Saccharobesus litoralis: one gene and its partner. The protein of the gene in region 1 interacts with the protein of each later gene in a pairwise test. Links are inferred from orthologs where the notes say so. Each region holds a gene or a part of one and is shown on either strand. Other genes may lie near its edges.

Region 1 (10,562 bases):
CTGCTCCGGCGCCAATCACCAATACTTGGCACTGATGTTCAATTTTTTCCATCTGCATGAGTAACCGCTAAGCCTTTGATTATTAAGCAAACACGGCCTTTTGTTACGTTTTGATTGCAACTATTTTCGCACTTTCTGCAGATTTTGAGAACTTTTTTAAGTAGGCTCAGTCTACTATTAGCAAATGAGCAGTAAAAACTGCTGAGTTCAATCACACTTTTATGGGAGTACCGACTCGGTTATGAGTGTCGGATATACAGATCAACAAATCGTTGAGCGTGTTCAGCGCGGCGATAAACAGGCATTCAATTTGTTGGTGCAAAAGTATCAACATAAAGTGATTAACCTGATTTCGCGATATGTTCGTCAACAAGGCGACGTAGCTGACATAGCTCAAGAAGCTTTTATTAAAGCTTATCGTGCAATTCCAAGCTTTCGTGGTGAAAGTGCTTTTTATACTTGGCTGTATCGGATCGCTGTGAATTGTGCAAAAAACTACTTAACGTCTACTGCTAAAAAAGTAGCGTCGAGTGATATTGAGGTTGAAGAAGCTGAGTTTATTGATTCAGCAACTGGGCTGCGAGAATCTGCAACGCCAGAAAACTTGTTGTTAACAGATGAAATCAAACAGGTGGTGTTTAGCACCATTGATACATTGCCGGATGATTTAAAAAATGCCATCACATTACGCGAAATAGACGGCATGAGTTACGAAGAAATTGCTGAAATCATGGATTGCCCTGTGGGCACTGTGCGTTCACGTATTTTTCGCGCTCGAGAAGTTATCGACAAAAACCTGAAACCAATTTTACAACGCTAATTACGAGTTGATTTATATGAGTCAAAAAGTTAAACAAAACGTGTCTGCCTTTGTTGATGGTCAGCCGGAGACAGCCCAAGTCATTGATAGTCTCAAGCAAGATAAAGAGTTAGAAGGCGCGTTTGGTCGTTATAACTTGATAGGTGATGTTTTGCGCAATGAAGCGCCAGAACATATTCATCTTGATTTGGCCGACTCGATTGCAAATGCAATCGAAAAAGAGCCTGTTGTCTTGGCACCGAATGCGGCGTTTGCGGCCGCTGTGTCTGAGCAGACTTCACATCAAGTTCAGCCTTCCACAAAAGCAAAAGTGATTTCATTTTTTAAACCTGTTGCGCAATATGGTATTGCGGCCTCGTTTGCCGCTGCTTTAGTGGTGGGTTTTCAAGCTGAGCAGGTAGAAACGCAAGAAGCTGGTTTTGAGCCAGTGTTGCATACCATGCCGTTGGCAACTAGCTTAGATCCTGTTAGTGCAGAAAGCTCGCGTACTGTTATCAATCCAGTGGGCATACAAGAGCAACAACGTCGTGTAAACTCTTACCTACTTGATCACTCTCGTCAATTAAAGAATCGACAGCATGCAGTTTCTGAACAGCCACAGCAAAACCCATCCGCACAATCTGTTCAATAGCTTGATATCTCTAGCAAGTGGCTATTTTAGGCCACTTTGCTCCTTTCTCTTACTAATTAGCTTTTCTGTTACTGGTCAAGAACCGTCAGGTTCTGCATATGATTGGCTTAAACGGATGCAGGTCGCGATTCAGCAGCTAAATTACGATATTTCGCTAGTTGTGGTTGAAGATAACAAAGTGCACCCTTGGCACTGGTTACATGGTGTCGAGCACTTATCTAATCTTGATAGTAGTGTTGATAGCCGTGTTGATAGCCATGCAACAGAGCAATTACCCACTAATAGCGAAGCGCAAGATTTACCTGTGTCAATGTCATATCGAGAATTAGAGTTATTAACCTCGCTCAATGGGCCGACTAAACAAATCGTACGTATGGGAGATATGATCACCTATTTAGGTTTCGGTCAGCAGCCATACAGTGTTAAAGCCAGCCTGTCACACAGTCCGTTGCCGGATATTTTACGCACCGATTTACAACAGGTTGGCGCAAACTACGAATTTACGAGTGTTGGAAAAAGTCGGGTGGCGGGATTTAAAGCGCAATTAATAAGGATAGTTGCCCGTGATAACACACGTTATTCAACTTGGATATGGTTACACGAAGAGAGTGCCCTACCGCTTAAAATGGCTATTGTTAGCAGTAAAGGTGAAGTTCTGCGCCAAGTTCAAGTGACTAGCTTTGTGGTGTCACAGGATGTTGATCCTGTGATCAATGAATTAGCTGCCATGGAATTGCCCACTCAAAATTTAGTGCAAGTTCAGCAGAATATTAGTGACTTCGACTGGCAATTGCGTTGGGTGCCGAGAGGGTTTGTTCCTACTAAATTAAATCGTCACCGATTAATGGGCGACCGAGAATGGGTTGATTATGTGATGTTATCTGACGGTCTTGTTTGGTTTTCGGTTTATATTCGTGATTTAGGTCAGGTTACGGATGCAAATGGTCATAGTACTTATTTAAGTTCTGGGGCTGAAACCTATATTACTGAAGTGGTTGGCCAGTTTGAAGTGACAGTGATTGGGGCAATTCCTATGGTGACTGCGAAAAAGCTAGCGCAGTCGATTACTCAACGTTAATACATGCTAGGCTGTTAGTCAGAGTGACATAGGAGAAAATGATTTTATGTTGTACGAAAATGCCACATTTATTGAGCGTATAGATAAGCACACTATTTGGGTCGAAACGCAAATTAAAACCAGTTGTAATGCTTGTCAGCATAATAGTGAGTGCGGCACAGGTGTTATTGCTAAATCATTGACCCCAAAAAGTAATCGCGTCAAAGCGCTGTGTAGTCATACATTAGCGCCCAAGCAGCAAGTGGTTTTGCAAGTGAGTGAACAAAATATGCTGGCAGGGGCTTTTGTGTTATATGGCTTGCCATTAATTATGATGATTTTGCTCATGTTAGCCATTGAGTGGCTTTTGCAAAATGAGTTAGCCAGTATTGTCGCCGGTTTTATAGGCCTCGCTTTGGGATTATTTATGGCTAAGGGAATTAGCAAAAAATTTAATCCTTATCCGCAAGTGGTTGAACAGCCTAATACTTCCATTTTCACTTGCATTGAACCTTAACTTGAACACTGTCATAGTATCCTAGTGATAATTACATGCATGTAGAGGAAGGTTGTGAAATTCAACTGGGTTATTTTAGGTTTCTTTTTCGTTAATTTCAGTTGGGCAAATGAGTTTACAGAATATAAGCGCTGTTTAACTGACCGAATTGCCAATCAACCTAAAGTGATTGATATTGTTGCGCTGGATAAAATTTGTAAACGAGAAAGTTCGCTTATTGCTAAAAATAAAAAAGCGCTTGCTGGTAAAGTTGTAAACGAAGCCGATCTTGTTGAAGATTTTAATCCTGGTGCTTTATCAAGACGTTTGATCCACGAAAGCGGTACGCAATTTAGCCCTTATGTGCTGACGCCCCATCTTACCAATTATATTTTACCTGTTTATTATACGTCGTCCGTCAACCGGGAACCCTACCAAATATTGGATAATGCGTTTGCCGAAAACTTTAAAAATATTGAATCTAAATTTCAGCTGAGTTTAAAAGTACCACTTAACTACGCTGATTTATTGACCGAGTATGACGGCTTATATTTTGCGTTTACTATTCAATCTTGGTGGCAGGTGTATGCTAGCGAGATTTCGAAACCTTTTCGTGAAACCAATTACCGCCCAGAAATTTTTTACCTAATGCCGCTAAACTGGCGATTTGCTGGCGGCAATACCGCTTTGGCTGTTGGTATTGAGCATCAATCCAATGGTCAAATTAATGGTATATCGCGTAGCTGGAACCGCGTTTACTTGAATTTATTGTATGAAAAGCAAAATTTTGCTTTGTCTTTTCGGCCTTGGTGGCGCATAGAAGAAAGTGCCAAACAGTACCCGTTAGACCCCAGTGGTGATGATAACCCAGATATTGCGGATTACTTTGGACATTATGAATTAAGTGGAGCCTATAGTTGGACTCATTATGAAATAAGTGCTGTTCAACGTTTAAATTTTGCGACAGGAAAGGGAGCGATTGAGCTTGGCTTTACTTTCCCTTTGTTCGGTAAGCTGCGCGGATATGCGCAATTATTTAATGGCTATGGTGATAGTTTAATTGATTACGATCATCAGCAAACGCGATTTGGTATCGGCATCGCGCTTAATAACTTACTCTAGCTCAACATTTTATATTTAGTGAATATATGCGTAGCTAGTCGCTTTACGTGTTTCCCATCTAAATTTAGCATACGCAAAAATTCGCTTCACGCCAGATATTCCGGTAAAATCGGCGCCCTTATATTGTTAGACAGTCTTTTTTAGTGGTATTTGCCTTTTATGAAACACGAACATATTCGCAACTTTTCGATCATCGCCCATATCGACCATGGTAAGTCGACTCTGTCGGATCGCCTTATTCAGCACTGCGGTGGTCTTTCTGATCGTGAGATGGAAGCGCAAGTACTTGACTCGATGGAGTTAGAGCGCGAGCGCGGCATTACCATAAAAGCGCAAAGTGTTACGCTTAATTATCAAGCGAAAGACGGTGAAACATATCAGCTTAACTTTATCGATACGCCTGGCCATGTTGATTTTAGCTATGAAGTATCACGCTCATTAGCGGCTTGTGAAGGCGCATTATTGGTTGTCGATGCGGCGCAAGGTGTTGAAGCGCAAACCTTGGCAAATTGTTACACCGCGATTGAAATGGATTTAGAAGTAGAACCTATCTTAAACAAGATTGACTTACCACAAGCCGATCCTGATCGCGTAGCAGAAGAAATTGAAGATATTGTCGGTATTGATGCGACAGATGCTGTGCAGTGTTCAGCCAAAACTGGTATTGGTATTGAAGATGTATTAGAAGCCATTGTTAGAAAAATCCCTTGCCCTGAAGGCGATCGTGACGACAAGTTACAAGCGTTAATTATTGACTCTTGGTTTGATAACTATCAAGGCGTTGTGTCTTTAGTGCGTATCAAGCATGGCGAGATCCGCAAAGGTGATAAGATGAAGGTGATGTCGACTGGACAAGTCCATGTTGTCGACAAAGTCGGGATCTTTACTCCTAAACAAACGGATACCAATGTATTAAAAGCCGGTGAAGTGGGTTATATCATTGCCGGTATTAAAGAGATCTTAGGCGCACCAGTCGGGGACACCATTACTTTAGCAAGCGCGCCTGCTGAACAGCAATTACCCGGCTTTAAAAAAGTCAAACCACAGGTTTATGCCGGTATTTTCCCTGTTTCTAGTGACGATTACGAAGATTTTCGTGATGCATTAACTAAGTTAAGCTTGAATGATGCGTCTTTGTTCTATGAACCAGAATCATCAACCGCTCTTGGCTTTGGTTTCCGTTGTGGTTTCTTGGGTATGCTACACATGGAGATCATTCAAGAACGCTTAGAGCGTGAATATGATCTGGACTTGATCACTACAGCACCGACCGTGGTTTATAAAGTATTAACTACCAAGCAAGAAGAACTATTGGTTGATAACCCATCGGCTTTACCGCCAGTTAATGATATTGAACAAATATACGAACCCATCGTTGAAGCCAATATTCTCGTGCCACAAGAATACCTAGGTAATGTCATTACTTTGTGTGTTGAAAAACGCGGTATGCAAACCAAAATGAGTTACCACGGTAATCAAGTGGCGGTGACTTATGAAATTCCGATGGCAGAAGTTGTTTTGGATTTCTTTGATAAATTGAAATCAACTAGCCGTGGTTATGCGTCGCTAGATTATAACTTTAAGAAGTTTGAACCAGCCGACATGGTGCGGGTAGATATTTTGATCAATGGTGATCGCGTTGACGCGTTAGCCATTATTACCCACAGAGAAAATTCACAATCACGTGGCCGCGAATTAGCAGAAGCCCTACGTACACTTATTCCTCGTCAAATGTTTGATATTGCTATTCAAGCTGTAATTGGTACCCATGTTATTGCCCGAACAACTGTTAAGCAGTTACGTAAAAACGTTATTGCCAAATGTTACGGTGGTGACGTGAGTCGTAAGAAAAAACTACTGCAAAAGCAGAAAGAAGGTAAAAAACGTATGAAGCAGCTGGGTAACGTTGAAGTACCACAGGATGCGTTTTTAGCTGTACTGAAAGTCGGTTCAGGCTCTAAATAATACGTTTTATCGAAAGCAAGGCTAGCCAGCGATGCAGTTGTGCTAGCGTACACACTTATTACAAAATAATGGAAGCTGTTTAAATGGCTGGATATTTTTCAATTTTCCTATTTTTTGCCACTTTGGTGACAGGGGTAGTTTGGGCGTTAGATAAATTTGTTTGGGCACCAAAGCGCAAGCTGGCAATTGCAGATGCTGAAGCCCAAGCGGGCGGAGAATTACCGCAAGAAGCGGTTGCCAAATTTAATAAACAAAATGGTGCGTCAGAATTTGCCATTGAAATTTTTCCTGTCGTTGCGTTTGTTTTTGTATTGCGCTCATTTTTATACGAGCCTTTTCAAATACCGTCAGGCTCAATGATGCCGACATTGTTAGTTGGCGATTTCATTTTAGTTGAGAAGTTTAGCTATGGTTTAAAAAACCCGTTGGACTCATCAAATTTAGTGGAATTTGAAGGCCCGCAGCGTGGTGATATTGCCGTTTTTAAATACCCTGATAACCCGACTATTGACTACATTAAGCGAGTGATTGGTTTGCCGGGTGACCGCGTGATTTATCGCAATAAAAATTTATATATTTTACCTAAATGTCAAGAAGGCCAAGCTTGTTCTAAAAACTATCAACAAGTGGCGATGGAGCCAGTTGAAAGCGAGCAGGTTTTTGCTAAAGGCTCTTATCGCTTACAAGAATTACATGAAGATTTATTAGGTGAAAAACAACACAATATTTTAATTAGCCCTATGCAGCCTGATTTTGTTAATGCTTATTTTGAGCAAGCATCGACGCAGCGCGATGAATGGGTGGTGCCGGAAGATAGTTATTTTGTGATGGGTGACAATCGCGATAATTCGCAAGATAGTCGTTTTTGGGGTTTTGTCCCACGGGAAAACCTCGTCGGTGAAGCGGTTGCTATCTGGATGAGCTTTGAATTTGAGCGAGAAGCCGATAGTGCGCTGCCGCAATTTATCCCAACAGGCGTACGGTTTGAACGGATTGGTGGGATCGAATAAATGCCAGTCGTAAAAAACTATAAACCACTGCAAAAAATATTAGGTTATCAGTTTAATAATATTGATTTGTTGGTTCAGGCTTTAACCCACCGTAGCGCAAAAGGCTTGCATAATGAACGTTTGGAATACTTAGGTGATTCTATACTGAGTTTTGTCATCGCTGATGCTTTGTATCATAAGTTTCCTTCTTGTGCAGAAGGCGACCTGTCGCGCATGCGTTCTACATTAGTGCGCGGCGAAACCCTAACTAAAATGGCTAATCACTTCTCGATAGGTGAATATTTATTGTTAGGCCCTGGCGAGTTAAAGTCTGGTGGCCATCGTCGCTCGTCGACATTGGAAGATGCTGTAGAAGCGGTAATTGGCGCGATTTATCTTGATTCAAATCTCGAAAATACCCAGCAGATTATCCTAAACTGGTATGAGCAGCATTTAGATGCAATAGAGCCAGGTCAAGCGCAAAAAGACAGTAAAACCCGTTTACAAGAATGGTTACAGCATAGAAAACATGCGCTGCCTGAGTATTCAGTAGATAACATTAGCGGTAAAGAACACAATCAAACCTTTACCGTAACCTGTGATGTGACTGCGTTAGAGATGCAATTTGTTGGGACAGGAACCAGTCGACGCAAGGCTGAACAAAACGCAGCTAAAAAAGCTTTGGACAAATTGTTAAATGACAAATGATACGCAATATGCCGGAATAGTAGCAATAGTCGGCCGGCCTAATGTTGGTAAATCGACATTATTAAATCAGATTATTGGTCAAAAGGTCAGTATCACTTCACGTAAACCACAAACAACACGCCATCGCGTGTTAGGTATTCATACTGAAGATAATTATCAGATGGTGTTTGTCGATACACCTGGCCTGCATTCTGAAGAAAAACGCGCCATCAATCGTTTAATGAACCGAGCGGCTAGCAGTTCATTAGATGAAGTCGAGTTAGTGCTATTTTTAGTTGAAGGTAACCGTTGGGAGCCGGACGATGATATGGTTTTGCAAAAAATCAAAAAATCCGGATTGCCTTGCGTGCTGGTTATCAACAAAGTTGATTTATTAAAAGAGAAAGAAGAGTTATTACCTCATTTGCAGGAATTGGCGACCAAGCATGATTTTGCCGCTATTTTACCAATTTCAGCCAGCCAAACTGACCATGCTCAGCGGGTTGTTGATTTAGTGCGTGAGCGTTTAAAACCTTGTGAGTTCTTTTTCCCTGAAGAATATTTTACTGATCGCAGTACCCGTTTTATGGTTAGTGAAATTATTCGTGAAAAACTGATCCGTAATACAGGTGAAGAGTTACCTTACGATGTGACAGTTGAAATAGAGCGCTTTGAGTTTGGCGACAACGGTGTTTGTTACATTAACGGCTTATTACTAGTAGAGCGCAGTGGTCAAAAAGCCATTATTATTGGTAAAAAAGGCGAGCGCTTAAAAACCATAGGCCGAGATGCGCGTAAAGATATTGAATATTTGATAGACAATAAAGTGCATTTAGAGCTTTGGGTTAAAGTGAAATCGGGCTGGGCTGATGACGAGCGTGCTCTACGTAGCCTAGGTTACGGCTCAGATTACTGATTTTTATCTATTACTATTGCTTAGGTGTAACACATGACGCAGCCAACAGAGTTTCAAACTGCATATGTGTTACACGCTAAACCTTATCGTGATTCCAGCCTGATATGTGATCTATTGACCGAGCAAGATGGTCGTGTTGCGGTATTAGCGCATAAACATAAATTCACTAATCCTTTTCAAGTTTTTACCCCACTTACACTCAGATTAAAAGCAGGCCACGGCGAGTTATTTTTTATTGAAAAGTTGGATAGTGTCGGCGATACCCTAGCTTTGCAGGGTAACCGTTTATATAGCGCTTATTATGTTAATGAGCTGATCGTCAAACTATTAAAACGGACAACTGATAGCGAATACTTTTTTCAGCAGTATCAAAATACTCTCAAGGCGATAGTCAGTGATGGCTCGTTAGAACAGCCATTACGCCAATTTGAGATGACGTTGCTGGATGAAATGGGTGTCTGGCCGGATTTAACTTGTGTCACGGAAACCGGTGAGCAGATAGAAGATAGTTGTCTGTACCATGTTGATCCTGAATTAGGCACACTGCTTGGCTGGGACAGGCGGAAAAGTCAATATTCAGGCAAAGTGTTAAATGCAATTCAGCAACAAGATTGGCAGGTAGAATATGCTCCACAATTGGCTAAACGTTTAATGCGCGAGCTCATTCAATTTCATCTGAAAGGTCAGCCGCTTAATAGCCGAAAATTTTTTGCTCAAACAAAGTAGTCGCACCCGACTGACCAATTGCTTATACTGCCGCCATCTAAAATTAATTCCTTATTATTGTAGTCATGAAAGACATTTTACTCGGCGTTAATATTGATCATATTGCTACCATTCGTAATGCCCGTGGCACCCATTACCCCGATCCCGTTCATGCTGCTGCGGTAGCTGAGCATGCCGGAGCTGATGGTATCACGGTTCATTTACGTGAAGATCGACGCCATATTAAAGATCGCGATGTTAATTTGCTTAAAGATACGCTAGCAACACGCATGAATTTAGAAATGGCAGTAACGGAAGAAATGCTAGCTATTGCTGAAAATATTAAGCCGGCGTTTTGTTGTTTAGTGCCAGAAAAGCGTGAAGAGTTAACCACAGAGGGGGGGTTAGAAGTGGCAGGGCAGCTAGATAAAATCACGGCTGCGGTTCAACGCTTAGAAGCCGTTGGCACGCAAGTGTCGTTATTTATTGATGCAGATAAAGCGCAAATTGATGCAGCAAAAGCATCGGGTGCACCTTATATTGAGATCCACACGGGCTGTTACGCTGACGCAACAACAGAAACCGAAGCTGAACAAGAGCTAGAGCGTATTCGCCAAGGCGTGCAATATGCTCATTCGATTGGTTTAAAAGTTAACGCAGGCCACGGATTGCATTATCACAATGTTAAACCTATTGCCGCTATGCCTGAGATCATCGAGCTGAACATTGGCCACGCTATTATTGCTAGAGCAGCAATTGATGGCCTAGCCAATGCAGTGGCTGACATGAAACGTTTAATGTTGGAAGCGAGAAGCTAAGCATGCCGATAATCGGTTTGGGAACGGATATAGCTGAAATCGCCCGCTTTGATAACAAACAATCAGAGCGCCTTGCTAAGCGCGTATTAACTAGCAATGAGTTAGTGCAGTATCAGCAACATGCCCAACCACACCGATTTCTTGCTAAACGCTTTGCTGCGAAAGAAGCCGCAAGCAAAGCGTTAGGAACAGGGATCGCTCAAGGAGTAACGTTTCATGATTTTGAAATTCACAATAATGAACTCGGTGCGCCTATTTTAACGGTGTCAGGCCAAGCGGCCCAAATTGCGCAAGCTAGGAGTCAATCTGCTGTTAGTTGGCTGTTGTCTCTTAGTGATGAGAAGCATTATACGGTG
Region 2 (5,433 bases), 1.4 Mb from region 1 along the record:
GCTCGCTTAAAACAGAAAAGCCATGAGCTGACAGAAAAAATCTTCTCTGATTTAGGCGCTTGGCAGATCGCACAAATTGCCCGCCACCCTAAGCGTCCTTATACCCAAGATTATATCGATTTAATGTTTACCGAGTTCGATGAACTGGCAGGTGATCGTGCTTTTGCTGATGATCCGGCAATTATTGGTGGTATTGCTCGTTTTAACGGCGAACCGGTTGTTGTGATCGGTCAGCAAAAAGGCCGAGATACAGCAGAGAAAATTCGTCGTAACTTCGGTATGCCGCGTCCAGAAGGTTATCGCAAAGCATTGCGTTTAATGGAAATGGCTGAGCGTTTTAAAATGCCAATCATTACCTTCATTGACACGCCAGGTGCGTACCCAGGTGTTGGTGCTGAAGAACGTGGACAAAGCGAAGCTATCGCTAAAAACTTGAAAGTAATGGCAGCTTTAAATGTGCCTATTATTTGTACGGTTATTGGTGAAGGTGGTTCTGGTGGTGCACTAGCCATTGGTGTTGGTGATCGCGTTAACATGCTTAAATACAGCACCTATTCTGTTATCTCTCCTGAAGGTTGTGCATCAATTTTGTGGAAGAGTGCTGAAAAAGCCTCTTTGGCGGCTGAAGCCATGGGGATCACAGCGCAACGATTAAAAGAACTGGATCTGATCAACGATATTATTGACGAGCCGTTAGGCGGCGCGCATCGTGATTTTGATTTTATGGCGCACAATATTAAGCAGACTATTTCGCAGCAATTAGCTGAGCTAAAAGCTAAACCAGTCGAGACATTATTGGAAGAACGTTATCAACGTTTGATGTCATTCGGTTATTGTTAATCGAATAGCGTAATTTCGTTTGTTTAAGATGCCGCTTTTGCGGCATTTTTTTTAGCTTTATTTATGTCTTTGCTAACGTTTTAACCAATTGCTAATGCCTAAGCTTAATACCCAAGTACAATATTACTTAAATCAACCATGTCCTATTTTTATTGCGTTAAGTGGTGGGCTGGACTCCAGTGTGCTGTTGCATATGGCTGCGATGGCGCGTCAAGCCGATCAGCCGTTATACGCGATCCATATTAATCATGGTTTGTCGAAAAATGCTGAGCAGTGGCAACACCATTGTCAATTAATGTGCGAACGGCTGAACGTAACCTTGTTAACGGCTAAAGCAAGCATAACAACTAAAACTCGAACTAGCTTAGAAGCTCAAGCTCGAGAGGCTAGATATCAGCTTATGCAGCAGTTGATTATGCAGCAAACGAATAGTCCAGCTTTGTTATTAACCGGGCAACACATGGATGATCAAGTTGAAACGTTTTTTATTCGTTTAAAACGCGGTAGTGGTCCTAAAGGTCTTGCTGCGATGCGAGCAGAACGACAATTAACCTCAAGCATTAAATTAGTTAGACCTTTACTCCATGTTCGACGGCAACAGTTGGTGCAGTATGCTCAATCCCATCATTTGACTTGGGTCGAAGACGAAAGTAATGCTGACAATCAATTTGATCGCAATTTTTTGCGTAATCAAATTTTACCTATGTTGGAAACGCGTTGGTCAGGCTTTAGTCAATGTGTGAATCGAAGTGCTGAGCTAGCGGCGGAATATAATGACTTGGTCACTGAACTTGCTGAAGAGCTGTTGCAAGGTGCGAAATGTGAGGCTTTGCCTTGCGAGCTTGGTATGGCTGACTCGCTAAAAGTATTACTGGAGCAATTACCCGGCCATGCGATTGATAAGCTCTCGCTTAACGCATTTAAAGAACTATCACCGGCCAAACAACGCGCCTTGTTACGTTGCTGGTTGGCAAGCCATGGTGTTGATGCGCCAAGCCAGCAACAAATGCAATTAATTCAACAGCAGTTGTTTGTGCAGGAAGCCAATGCCGATACCCATATTAAACTGAGCCAAGTACAGCTTCGTGTCTATCGACATACATTATTTTTGATTGCCAATAGTCAAATAGCTAAGGTAGCCGCGTTGCCAGAAATTAACTTAGTTTTATCAACACAAGACGTGAAAAATAAGGTTTTCTTGCAAGTGGTTGATGGTGTTTCGGCAAGCTTTACAATTAATATTGTTAATAGCCATGAAGTTAAGATAACGAATCGCTTGGCAGGCTCTGTTCGCTGTCAACCTCAAGGTCGTCAAGGTTCGCGCCAAGTTAAAAAATTAATGCATGAGTACGCTATCCCTCCTTGGCAGCGCAGTAACATATGTTTTGTTGTACAAGACAAGCAAGTGTGTGGGGCGGTTGGGGTATGGCAAAGCCATTTAGACACAAGAGATACTAGCCATCAGCAAATAGAAATTAGCTATGCCTAATATAGTAAATTATCTAACCTGTGGTAGCATGTGCAAAAATTTTTAATTGTTGTCACATGTCCTTTCCTCCATTACTTGAAGATTTAATTCGTTCACTTAAAGTCTTACCCGGTGTTGGGGCAAAGTCTGCCCAGCGCATGGCGTTTAGTTTATTAGAAGGTGATAGGTTAGGTGGGCAAAAGCTCGCTAAAACACTCGCCAAAGCTGTAGATGGTATTCAGCACTGCACTAGCTGTCGTAATTACACGCAGTCTGAATTGTGCGATATTTGTGCTAATCCACGCCGAGAACTCAATGGTGAAATTTGCGTGGTTGCTACGCCGTCTGACGTTGCTGCTATCGAGCAAACGGGGCATTTTCAAGGTCGCTATTTTGTATTGATGGGTTTATTGTCACCGCTCGACGGTATTGGACCCGATGAGCTTGGTTTAGACCGATTAGCGAATCTTATGGCAACTACAGAAGTAAAAGAGCTTATTTTAGCGACTAATCCGACGGTTGAAGGTGAAGCAACCGCCCATTACATTGCTGAAATCGCTCAGCAACATAATGTTAGAGTCAGCCGTATTGCTCAAGGCGTACCGGTTGGCGGTGAGTTAGAAATGGTCGATGGCAAAACCTTAGGTCATGCCTTCTCAGGGCGTAAAACACTTTAGTCTTTAACTGAACCGATTATTTTATCTAGCCAAGTGGCTGGTAATATTCGTTTTAAAAAACCAAATAAGTAAGTTGGAAACGTTACGTAATACCTAGGTTTAGGTTTATTACTTTTCAGTATGCGTTCCACTCGTTTATATACAGCTTCCGGTGGTAAGGTAAAAGGTGCTGCCGGTCCTTCTTTTTTTAGTCTGTTTAGTATGCCTTGGTACTGTTGTGTATAAACGCTATTTTCAATATCAACACTTTTTTCAATTTGTGCCATGGCATTGGCTCGAAACTGGCTCAGAATAGGCCCCGGCTCGATAAGACTAACATGAATATTTGTATTAGCGAGTTCTAAGCGTTGGGTATCTGCTAACCCTTCTATTGCATATTTGGAGGCGTTGTAAGCGCCGCGAAACGGCATAGACACAATACCAAGAACAGACGAGTTATGAATTATTTTACCACTGCCGAATTGGCGCATGTGTTTAATGCATAAGTTGCTTAATTGGTGCCAGCCAAAAACATTACAGGCGAATTGTTGCTCTAACCAATAGCGCGAAATATCTTCTAACGCACCGGCTTGACCATAAGCGCCATTGTTAAACAAAACATCAATTTGCTTATTTTGCGCATTTTCGACAGCCCAAATGAAACCTTGCTCTACACTTTGCTCATTTTGCAAATCAAGCTGATAGGCTTTTAAGCCAGCTTGTTTTAGTTTTTCGACATCTTGTGATTGACGAGCTGTTGCGAGTACGTCGTAACCTTGCTGATGCAAGCGCTTGGCGACATGTTCGCCAATTCCACTAGAGCAGCCGGTTATTAAAATGGATTGCATAGGGTGTTTTTGTAGTAGGGATTGTGTTTGCTATTTATAAATAAAAAATCCCTGTAAATACAGGGATTTTTGTTGCTCTCACATTCTTTTAATGGGTCATTGCATTGTTGTGTAGCTTAACTTACCAAATCTACAATTTGGTTTTGGCTAAAGCTTTACTCGGTTTAAGCTAAAGGATTGACACAGGTTTCACTAATGGAGTTCGATTTATGCGCACTATACAAGCTAACGGTTAAGCGGACATCGGCTAAGCTTTGCCAAATCGATTCTTCGCTGCTATGTGGACAAATAACGGACTGAATATATTGTTGGGTTTGTTCTTCTGGTAAATCCAGTTTGTTAGGAATTTGAATAAACACCTTAAGCTCACCCGGTTTATCTTCAACACTTTGATAACGCCATTCACCAAATACAAATTTTTGCTGATAACGCTTAGCTATTTCTTGCTTGGTTGTGGCGGGTACGGGTGTATTCGATTGTGTCATGACTTGTGAAATAGCTTGCCCGCATCCGCTAACATTCAAAGAGAGTAGGGCGAGAATGGCAATGCTAATAAGTGTTTTTGTATTGCTTGTATAGGTTTTGCAATTTGATGAGTCTGCCATGAAGTACCGCTAACCATAACTAATATTAATTAATTTATCGGTACAGTCTGTTGAAGCTTGAGGTTTTTTTGACCTAGTTAGAAGGTTGCCAAACGAATTTAGCTGACAGAAGGAAGGTGGCGTTTTTATAGTCTATGCCGGTTGAGTAAGGCATAGACTAAAACTTGAATTAGAACAATTCGATATCGCCACTGCCACTATCGCCGTCTTCAGTAAATTGTGGTGTTAAGGTTTCAGGGTGGATCGAATCCAATGTTTGTGTCAGTTGCTGATTAATACTGACAAATTTGTCGTTATTGTCGGCTTGTTCCATCACGCTGGTTTCGATGAGTTTGATAAGAAACTGCTCTTGATCGTCAGAGAAGTCCATATCATGAAAACTAAGACCTATTTTCATGACAATATCGTCTATTATTTTTTGGCGCTCTTCTTGCATCTCTTGCACCGCCATTTGAATATTGGAGACCGTTGATTGCAGCGAGTGTTGGGCAAGTTGTAGTTGCCGGTTGTTTATCAGTGCGCGGTAGCGCATTTCAATTGCCGGTACGAGTTTCGCCAAAACGTCAATTAACAAACCGTATTGTGTAGATTGGCTATCCGGCATTTGCTTAATCAGTAATGATACGTGTTGGTCATTAAGAACTAAACGGCTACTGAATTCATAAATTCGGCCTTTATCTTTTAGCAGGGTAAAGACCTTTTTTTCGATTGGACTACACAGTCGATTCACTTGATCAAAGTAGTTAGTTTGGCCGTCATGACTAAAGCTAAAAGCTGTTTTCAAACCTTGGCTTTGCATAAAACTAAAGACAATTTGTGCTATTCGCTCTTCACTGTCAGCCAGTTGAATGTCAGCCATTAAATTCAAGCAACTGCCGTAGAATGAAGCCTGCAGCATAGTTGTGTTAACAAGCTCGGTGAGGTTTTCTTCCTCTTGGTGTAAGGCACTAACCATACGTTTATAACGGACGAGGGCTTTTAGCTTTTTATTAAGAATGCTGGTTTCGGTGTTTTTC

The links.
Region 2: the proteins of recO (region 1) and recR interact in binary tests that used the Escherichia coli proteins (3 or more experiments, as listed by UniProt). The link is inferred for Saccharobesus litoralis from one-to-one orthologs.

Annotation. Positions count from the first base shown.
Region 1 is NZ_CP026604.1:3,278,773-3,289,334, forward strand. What follows is about bases 7,633-10,562. They hold recO (DNA repair protein RecO), read left to right. Parts: upstream 7,633-8,716; coding sequence 8,717-9,409; downstream 9,410-10,562. Other genes in these bases: rnc (ribonuclease III), read left to right, coding at 7,633-7,788; era (GTPase Era), read left to right, coding at 7,778-8,683; pdxJ (pyridoxine 5'-phosphate synthase), read left to right, coding at 9,475-10,206; acpS (holo-ACP synthase), read left to right, coding at 10,209-10,562. Also shown: nadB (L-aspartate oxidase), read right to left, coding at 1-52; RNA polymerase sigma factor RpoE, read left to right, coding at 242-820; C2869_RS11715 (sigma-E factor negative regulatory protein), read left to right, coding at 837-1,451; C2869_RS11720 (MucB/RseB C-terminal domain-containing protein), read left to right, coding at 1,399-2,529; C2869_RS11725 (SoxR reducing system RseC family protein), read left to right, coding at 2,576-3,025; C2869_RS11730 (phospholipase A), read left to right, coding at 3,080-4,126; lepA (translation elongation factor 4), read left to right, coding at 4,286-6,091; lepB (signal peptidase I), read left to right, coding at 6,175-7,101; more of rnc, read left to right, coding at 7,102-7,632. UniProt on the Escherichia coli protein: Involved in DNA repair and RecF pathway recombination.
Region 2 is NZ_CP026604.1:4,711,587-4,717,019, reverse strand. What follows is about bases 1,237-4,185. They hold recR (recombination mediator RecR), read left to right. Parts: upstream 1,237-2,385; coding sequence 2,386-2,985; downstream 2,986-4,185. Other genes in these bases: C2869_RS17670 (hypothetical protein), read right to left, coding at 3,977-4,185; C2869_RS17675 (SDR family NAD(P)-dependent oxidoreductase), read right to left, coding at 2,982-3,812; tilS (tRNA lysidine(34) synthetase TilS), read left to right, coding at 1,237-2,329. Outside these bases: accA (acetyl-CoA carboxylase carboxyl transferase subunit alpha), read left to right, coding at 1-840; more of tilS, read left to right, coding at 935-1,236; more of C2869_RS17670, read right to left, coding at 4,186-4,417; C2869_RS17665 (response regulator), read right to left, coding at 4,587-5,433. UniProt on the Escherichia coli protein: May play a role in DNA repair. It seems to be involved in an RecBC-independent recombinational process of DNA repair. It may act with RecF and RecO.